DNA from 2 places in the Peribacillus sp. NPDC101481 genome. Region 1 is predicted to be linked to the other one. Evidence: a T-box and tRNA genes for the amino acid it is inferred to sense, from the RefSeq annotation. Region 1 holds a T-box; the other holds one or more tRNA genes.
The links. The T-box of region 1 lies ahead of ACIROD_RS06095 (valine--tRNA ligase). A T-box ahead of a tRNA ligase gene usually reads a tRNA of that ligase, here a tRNA-Val.

Region 1 (4,536 bases):
ATTTTTTTGCTAAGCGGTGTGTTCACCTCAGCACGGATATTACGTACGGAGCGGATGATTTCAACAAGCAGCTTCATTTCCTCGGCTGCAGCTGTATCTGTCAATCCTTCATTCACTTCCGGCCAAGCGGCAACAGTGATGGACTCACCTTGATGAGGAAGGTTCTGCCAGATCTCTTCGGTAATGAAAGGCATGAACGGGTGTAACAATCTCATCGTGTTATCCAGTACATAAGCCAAGATCGAGCGCGTCGTTTTCTTCGCTGCTTCGTCTTCGCCATATAGCGGAAGCTTCGCCATTTCAATATACCAGTCACAGAAGTCATCCCAAATGAAGTTGTATAGCACACGGCCCACTTCACCAAACTCATAACGGTCCGCAAGTCTGGTTACGTTGGAAATCGTTTCATTCAAGCGCGTCAAGATCCATTTATCGGCTACAGACTTCTCACCGCTTAAATCGATTTCGTCATAAGTCATGCCATTCATGTTCATCAAAGCAAAACGGGATGCGTTCCAAATCTTATTGGAGAAGTTCCAGACCGCTTCCACTTTTTCCGTGCTGTAACGAAGATCCTGTCCTGGCGAGCTGCCAGTAGACAAGAAGTAACGCAGTGAATCGGCACCGTATTGATCGATGACATCCATCGGATCGACACCATTGCCAAGCGATTTACTCATCTTGCGCCCCTGTTCGTCACGAACGAGTCCGTGGATCAGCACATCTTCAAATGGTCGTTCACCCGTGAACTCAAGAGCTTGGAAAATCATCCGTGATACCCAGAAGAATATGATATCATAGCCTGTCACAAGTGCCCCGGTTGGATAGTAACGTTGGAAATCGATACTGTCCTTGTCAGGCCAGCCCATAGTCGAGAACGGCCATAATGCCGAGCTGAACCATGTATCCAGAACATCCGTATCTTGTTCCCAGTTTTCAGCGTCCGCAGGCTCTTCGTGACCTACATACACTTCACCTGTTTCTTTATGGTACCAGGCTGGAATGCGGTGACCCCACCAAAGCTGACGGGAAATGCACCAGTCACGGATATTTTCCATCCAATGCAGGTACGTTTTTTCGAAACGGTCCGGTACGAAATGAACTTTTTCCTCATCGGATCCTTTTTGAAGCTCAACGGATGCATCAGCCAGCGGCTGCATTTTAACGAACCATTGCGTCGAAAGATATGGTTCAACAACAGCACCGCTTCTCTCTGAATGTCCGACTGAGTGAAGGTGATCTTCGATTTTGAAGAGTACTCCTTCTTCCTGAAGGTCTTTGACGATTTGTTTACGGCATTCAAACCGATCCATGCCTTCATATTTACCAGCCTTTTCATTCATCGAGCCATCTTCATGCATGACAAGGATGCGCTCCAAATCGTGACGGTTCCCGATTTCGAAATCATTCGGGTCATGAGCCGGAGTAATTTTGACCGCGCCTGAACCGAATTCCATATCGACATAATCATCACCGACAATCGGAATTTCCCGGCCTGTAATTGGCAATCGGACCATTTTGCCGATCAAGTGTTTATAACGGTCATCTTCAGGATGTACAGCAACAGCAGTATCACCAAGCATCGTTTCTGGACGGGTGGTGGCAATTTCGATTTCACCTGATCCGTCAACCAACGGATATTTCATATGGTAAAATGCGCCCTGTACATCTTTGTAAATAACCTCGATATCGGATAAAGCCGTTTTCGTCGATGGATCCCAGTTGATGATGTATTCGCCGCGATAAATCAAGCCCTTGTTATAAAGCGAAACGAACACTTCGCGCACAGCTTTTGAAAGCCCCTCATCAAGAGTGAAGCGTTCACGTGTATAATCAAGTCCAAGACCCAGCTTTGACCATTGTTCACGGATATGGCTCGCATATTCCTCTTTCCACTTCCATGTCTCTTCTACGAATTTTTCACGTCCAAGGTCATAACGGCTCACGCCTTCCGCACGAAGTTTCTGTTCTACTTTCGCTTGAGTGGCGATACCGGCATGGTCCATGCCCGGCAACCATAAAACATCATAGCCCTGCATTCTTTTCATGCGTGTCAAAATATCTTGAAGTGTCGTATCCCAAGCGTGACCAAGATGAAGCTTACCTGTCACGTTAGGCGGCGGGATGACAATCGTGTATGGTTCTTTTTTATCGTCACCCGTCGTTTCGAAAAACTTTCCATCAAGCCACCATTTGTAGCGGCCTTTCTCTATCGTCTGCGGATCATATTTAGTCGGCATAGAAATTTGGTTCTCTTCCATATCATTTCCTCCTTTTTAGGCATAAAAAAACTTCCATCATCACAAAAGGACGAAGGAAGTTGTTCGCGGTGCCACCTTTTTTCCGAAAAAGAAAAAAACTCTTTCGGCTCTCAAATCGGATAACGGCTCTTCACCGGCCTTCGCTACTAAAGAGGTTCACGAAGACTGCTCGCGGACGACTTCGGATGCTGCTTCCTGGAAACCTCGCACCAATTTGGTTTCCTCTCTGAAAAGTGCATATCATCTTACTATTTCCGGTCTTTGCATTGATTTATATTCATATGTAAATTCATTGAATGCATATAGTATATAGTACAAAAAATATGGGGCTCCAGTCAATCATCTTTTCGCTTACTTTCCCAGGAATCATCCCATTTGATACATTCAAGGTCGTTTTCTTTATTTTATCCTCCAAGAACAGTGAATGTGACGGCTTTATCACCTTTTCCACTGCCCACCCATAGAATATTAGAAGTCCTAAAAAGGAAGGTAATAATATGAAGCGAAGATATACTCCCTATACTTTACCGCCTTGGATGAAAAAATTCCGCGGTGTCTGCCAGCAGTTCATCGTCCCCTTTATCGTATTCCAAGGATTACGCACGTTGATTTTTCCGACTTTCTTCGATATGCTCCTGCTAATCGCATTTATTTTCCTGGCCATGTCTTTATATTTCGAATGGATATAATTATTCCCTTACAGCAAAAAAATATACATGACTGGAGATAATCCAATCATGTATATTTAGCTTGGAGGTGATTGTTCTTCTTTGGCAGCGTCGGCAGCAGCCTTTTTCTGCTGTTCGATCTCTTCGATTTTCATCACCATATATTCAATATTTTTCAGAAGCCAAAATTGCCGCTGCAGTTGAGTAACATTCTCAAGCTCTGAACGATGGATCCTGCCATCGGAATAACTCTTCACTAATTCCAAAGCTGATCCAGGGAATGCCAGATAACTTTGCATGAGCAGCAATTCTTCTTCCTTCAACGGAAAATAACGAAAATAGTTATATAGCCAGTCAACGCAGTCATCGCATTGGACAGGATAGGTCCTGGCCGATTTAACGAGAAATGGCAGTAAATCGAAATGCGGCGGAGCCGTATTCGAATTCTCAAAATTGATGAAGTAGCCATACCCCCGCTCATCATAAACGAAATGCTTCAAAGAAACCTTTCCGTGCGTGACCACGGTTCGCACCTTTTCACTATCCTTCGTTTTTTCATACCAGGTTTCAAACTTCTTGATCGAGTACTTCAGCGCCTGTGAAATATCAGTGTAGAAAGAGCAAACCGTCATTTCGAATGGAGACATATACCACTTCTTTTCACAGCTGACAATATACTCATCCATAAAGTCCTTCTCGTTATTCCAGGCATCAAGCGTCCGCTCATAATGGGCTTCCCTTTCCTCAATATCCACTTGTATTTCCTTAACGGAAAGTGTATGCATCCGAGCAAGCTCCCTGAACATTTGCTTATGTTTTTCATCGCGCTCCCCGTCCCCCTGATTATTGAGCCAGGGCATCAGGTAATACAAACGGCCATTATGAAGAACGGCGTAACGCTGATCCATCGTTTGATAAATCGGAACGATCCGATTATAGCCGCGATGGTACAGTTTTTGAACATTTTTGATAAAATCAATGCCGTTCTGCGGTAACATCGATTTCAAGGCAAATGTACCGCGATCACTGTACACTTTTTTCACACGCCCGAAGTCCTCGATATATTGTACATACATGGCATATTCCTTCAATACGGTTTCCGTGTCCCGATTCAGATTGGCAGGCTGCTGATTCTCGTTTTCCCTCACGAGACTCACTCACTTTCTCTAAAAAACTAAAGATTCTCCAGCACCTAAAAAACAGGAGCAGACCATATGCTCTGCTCTCTGTCCCGATCAATTCTTATATGCAACCGCCTTCGGTATATAGATGACTTGCCCTTCATGAACGTTTTGATTCGACTCCAATTCATTGCTGAAAAGTATCGATTGAACCGTAACATCATATCGTTGAGCCAAGTCATCAAGCGTTTCCCCTTGCTGAACAATACAAACTTTCATCCTTACCAGTTCTTCTTCCTGTTTCCGTCCGAATAAATCCATGATGGAAGGCTGCTTCTCACCATGATCGGCCGTTTCTTTATCATCACGTTCCGCGGCTTGTTTCCTGCCTTTGAAATTCTTAACCTCCTTAGCCGGTGGCGCAGGTCTTTCCCTCTTTTTGAATAGATCGCTTAAGGACGAATGAGATTCCTCTTCCTGCTCCAC
Region 2 (4,536 bases), on a different contig from region 1:
TTGGTTTATGATTTTTTGTGATTGCTCTTGTAAATGGCGAATGGTTTCTTTAAGGTTGTTTTTCTCTCTTTCAGTCAGATCGACTTTTTCCTTTTTGAAACCATGTTTTCTCATAGTCCTCGAAACCAGCAGTTCCATCAGTCTTTTTTGAGACTCCTCCAGGTTAAAATCATTGTTACCCATAAAATTTTCCCTCCTTCTTGCTTTCTATATATAGACTATGTATTTTTGCTGAGATTGCCATTGAACGGAAATGGTTTTTTTTATTAAACGATAATTTAAGTTCATGAACGAACAAAAAAAGCTGTCCAATCAGAGAACTGAAAGGACAGCTTTTGTATATTATAAAACGGTTTTCTTCATCGTTTTATGAGGAATGCCGGCATCCATGAATTCGTCGGAAACGACCTCATACCCTAATTTCGAATAAAAAGGGATGGCATGGACCTGGGAATCAAGCTTCAATTGAGGTACTTTCTGCTGGATGGCGTATTCCTCAATAGCATTCATGATCATGGCACCGGCACCATTCTTACGGCCAGATGATAGTACACAAATGCGCTGGACTTTACCGATGTTGTCGATGCCCCTGAAACGGCCGGCACCGATTGGCTGATGCTGATCATCATATAAAACGAAATGTGTAGACTCTTGTTCATATTCATCGATCTCTTCTTCAAGAGGGACGTTTTGTTCTTGGACGAACACTTTTTTTCTGATCATATAAGCATTTTCAAGCTCTTGGCTGTTTTCTGCGATTTTTACAAACACGAAATCATTCAGCTCCTAATCTAAATGTTTCATAAACTGTCCATGCCCCATCTTCAAGTTGATACAGCAAGTGAACTCGTTTCACCTCTTCTTCATGGCTGATGTCAAGCATGCTTAATTGGCCTAAAACATCAGAGTGCTCATTATCGGATAAATCTTGAGCGATGGTAATATGCGGGACAAATGCATGTTCACTTTCACTTTTCATGAAGTCCTCATTGTTAAGTGCATCATGCAGCTCTTGAAGCCCTTCGGATAATTCCACTTTGAAATAAATGGTATTGCTTACAGGTTGGAAAGACTTCGTTTTCGTAACGCTTATCGTAAAAGGCCTGCACTTACGAGCAATGTCTTTTAATTGATCGGCGATTGTTGAAATTTCCATATCCGTCGCTTCGAACGTTGGTTTAAGCGTCAGATGCGGTGGTATGAAAGCATATTTCGTATCATACCGTTTGCGATAGGAGTTAGCTAAATCTTGAAGTTTTTTTGAAGGGAAAATTGCAACACCATATTTCATAAATAAAACCTCCTGATATTTTTTTATCGTTGTATTATAGTTGACCATGTTTTTCTTTAACCCTTCACAAAAGGAGAGGGTTAGAACATTTCCAATAGTGCTCGTTTTAAATCTGCCTGCCAGTATTTCCAGGTATGATTACCTTCAAATTCTTCATAGAAGTACGGAAATCCTTTTTGATTTATTAATTTATGCAATTCCCTGTTGGGCTCTATGAAGTTTGCCTTCTTGCCATCCGTCGTCGGAACATCCGTTTCCCCAGTCCCGATCACATGGTAAAGTTCGAGAAGATGCGGATCCTCAAAATTACGTACAGCATCCATTACTGCCTCATTGGCAAGTGGCGACTGCATGATGCATTTCCCAAATGTATGCGGATACTTTAGTGCGGCCAATAAAGAAACTGTACCGCCAAGAGAGTCACCGATCAAAGTTCGACCATGTCCCATTTGATAGGTAGGGAATTCATCATCTAAAAACGGGACAAGTTCATGGGCAAGAAAACGTATGTATGCAATGTGCTGTTCCCCGTCGGGATGATATTTGCGCCTGCGGTCAAAGCGGTCTTTATAGGGAATGCCGACAATGATGATATTCTCAATCTCATCGTTCCCTAACAGTTCATCTGCTACCCGACCAATTCGACCCATTTGAAAATAATCACGGCCATCCTGAGCAATCACAAGCGAATATTTATACAGTGGCGAAAAATTAGCAGGTAAGTAAACAAGCAGTTCCAATTCTTCTGCTAAAGCTTCGCTTTTAAACATGTACTCTTTAATTGTGCCTTTGCGTAAACTCATTCTCCCGCACCTCATGATAATTAATAATGAAAAACAACTTACTTGATTATTTTAGCATAGCCTAGCGACTTTTTCCCGTGACAAGATTTTAGAATAGAAAATTTTCATTGTATTTTCTAAAAATTTGAATAATAAGGTGCTATAATAAAAGGATATAGAAAAATAATACAATAAAAAAGGTGGCGAATAAAATGGCAGATGTACAAGTACACAGCAGGGAAGTAACGAAGGCGGCTAAACGAACATTATTAGAGCGTGGTGTCAGTGTGGAGGCAATTGCAAAAATCGTTTATGAATTGCAGTTCCCGTATAAAGCTGATCTAAAGCTGGAGGAATGCATCCACAGCGTTGAGCGTGTCCTGTTGAAAAGGGAAATTCAACATGCCATTTTAGTCGGTGTGGAGCTGGATAAACTGGCCGAGCAAAAAAAACTATCAGAACCCCTGCAATCGATTGTTGAGTCTGATGAAGGGCTATTCGGAGTGGATGAAACGATTGCCTTTGGTGCAGTGCTCGGTTACGGAAGCATTGCTGTAACGACCTTTGGCCATTTGGATAAAAATAAAATAGGCGTCATACACGAACTTGATAAGAAGCAAGAAGGAATCGTGCATACCTTCCTGGATGATATCGTTGCTAGCATTGCCGCGAGTGCCGCCTCAAGGTTAGCTCACCGTCTGAGAGATGAAGAAGAATCGTTAACCGAACAGGAAAAGGACATCCAGGAAGAAGAAGAGTTAATCGGTTGAACCTTGATTAACAATCTTCAGCCAGACCTATCAAACCTAGCCTTAATGAGGCGGGCAGAAAGGATATTGGCCACTTTAAATGTCCGTTTTGTCTGCCTTAGAAAACAGAATGCGTGAATATGGCCTGGATAAATTTCAAGCACCTGTATTTTCCGCTGCGTGATCTTACCTTGTTCGGAGAGATAAATTATCTCCAATGGAGCATTTCCTTCCATATGTTTACGAAGTATATATTTCATTCCCTGTCACTCCTTTGCTGACTTGCTTGCTATCATTATATGCGAACGTACGTTTTATATGCAAGTGAAAAGGGAATGTTTGTTCGTGTTTTGCGGAGCGGGGAAATAAAATAAGAAAAAATTAAAACTTTTTTAATATAATGCGTTGACTTTTTAACAAAAAAACTTATAATAAATTATGTACTTAAGTAACCAGTCAGTCATTACATACGACTTGTTAGCTCAGTGGGAGAGCACTTCCTTGACAGGGAAGGGGTCGTGGGTTCGAATCCCTCACAGGTCATCAACTGCCAAAGGCTCAAATCCTTGATATCACAAGGATTTGGGCCTTTTTTTATTTTTAAAAGAATATAGTTCATTTTGTATTATTTACTCAATTGGTGGCGGATGGAGAAGGATTAAAACGCATTACAGGTCAATTATTTGTAATAATTAATATTTCAAGGACTGTAGGTAAAGCCTTTTGCTTATTCAGCTCACGTTGGATGTTAAAAATAAGACCGTATTTTTGGCTTTTCTTTAAAAGGTACAAAATTATATTCTTCGGTAAAACCCACTTTACTATAATGTGTTGGATTACCTTTACTATCAAATACCATGCACGGGAATACTTCTTGGAAGCTCTGAACATGACGCATGAAGACTATGCAAAATATCGGCAAACGATGAAAGACTTCAGAGTTAAATTTTCAGCTCACAGAGAGTGTGGTTACAACGAACCTGTCCCCTACTTTGATATTGCGCATAATGTAGCACTTCATTACGTTTCTTGGCTTGAAAAGTATAATACAATCCCTTCACTTGAAATGATGGTAGAAGAATATCAAGAAGAATTACAAGCAATGATAGAAAGTTTTAAAGTGAAATAAATAGAAGGAGGAAAGTATGGAAGAGTAATTAAAAGTAAAATTCCTTTCCAATTAGGGGTTCTATTAGGGGATTAATCATACTTCTCGTATGACTTCCCCTCCACTTCAGTATTATATGGTAAATGTTTCCTGGTTTTAACTGTGTGATTTTAATATCTCAACAGTTTATCATATTGATATAGGAAGAATAACTTAATCTACTACTATAATGAAGTAAGTCTTTAAAAGGGAAGTGATAGTTAAATGCTTTATATAAGCGATATCGAAAAGATAATTAATAACACATTAAATGAGCACAATTTGGATATTATTTATGAATTTGACAATAATCTAAGTGCACCTATGAGTTATAACGTATCGACCAATACTATAAAATTCAATTACCTTCAAGTTAACGGTTATAAAGGGAAAATTAGAATTAAAGAGACAGAGGAAGACTTTGTTAAAATTATTCTTTATCGTATGATTGGTTATTATTTAGATTTTAAGAAAAACAAACATGATTTAAGGATTTTAATGTATGGTCACGAAGAAGAAAAAGAAAAGCTAAAATCTGAAATAGAAACTAATGCTTGGGATTATGGG

Region 2: it has a tRNA-Val gene. The T-box ahead of ACIROD_RS06095 (valine--tRNA ligase) is inferred to sense a tRNA for this amino acid. The anticodon was not compared.

What each region holds. Positions count from the first base shown of each region.
Region 1 covers NZ_JBIWNJ010000001.1:1,265,600-1,270,135, forward strand. Annotated here, with positions in the region: gene ACIROD_RS06095 (valine--tRNA ligase) at 1-2,261, opposite strand, end outside; T-box leader at 2,304-2,532, opposite strand; gene ACIROD_RS06100 (hypothetical protein) at 2,759-2,950, shown strand; gene ysxE (spore coat protein YsxE) at 3,007-4,077, opposite strand; gene ACIROD_RS06110 (LysM peptidoglycan-binding domain-containing protein) at 4,165-4,536, opposite strand, start outside.
Region 2 covers NZ_JBIWNJ010000002.1:659,765-664,300, forward strand. Annotated here, with positions in the region: gene ACIROD_RS13195 (hypothetical protein) at 1-183, opposite strand, end outside; gene ACIROD_RS13200 (GNAT family N-acetyltransferase) at 343-771, opposite strand; gene ACIROD_RS13205 (YjcG family protein) at 776-1,291, opposite strand; gene ACIROD_RS13210 (alpha/beta hydrolase) at 1,372-2,094, opposite strand; gene ACIROD_RS13215 (phosphatidylglycerophosphatase A family protein) at 2,286-2,843, shown strand; gene ACIROD_RS13220 (hypothetical protein) at 2,861-3,082, opposite strand; tRNA gene ACIROD_RS13225 (tRNA-Val) at 3,294-3,365, shown strand; gene ACIROD_RS13230 (hypothetical protein) at 3,712-3,951, shown strand; gene ACIROD_RS13235 (hypothetical protein) at 4,195-4,536, shown strand, end outside.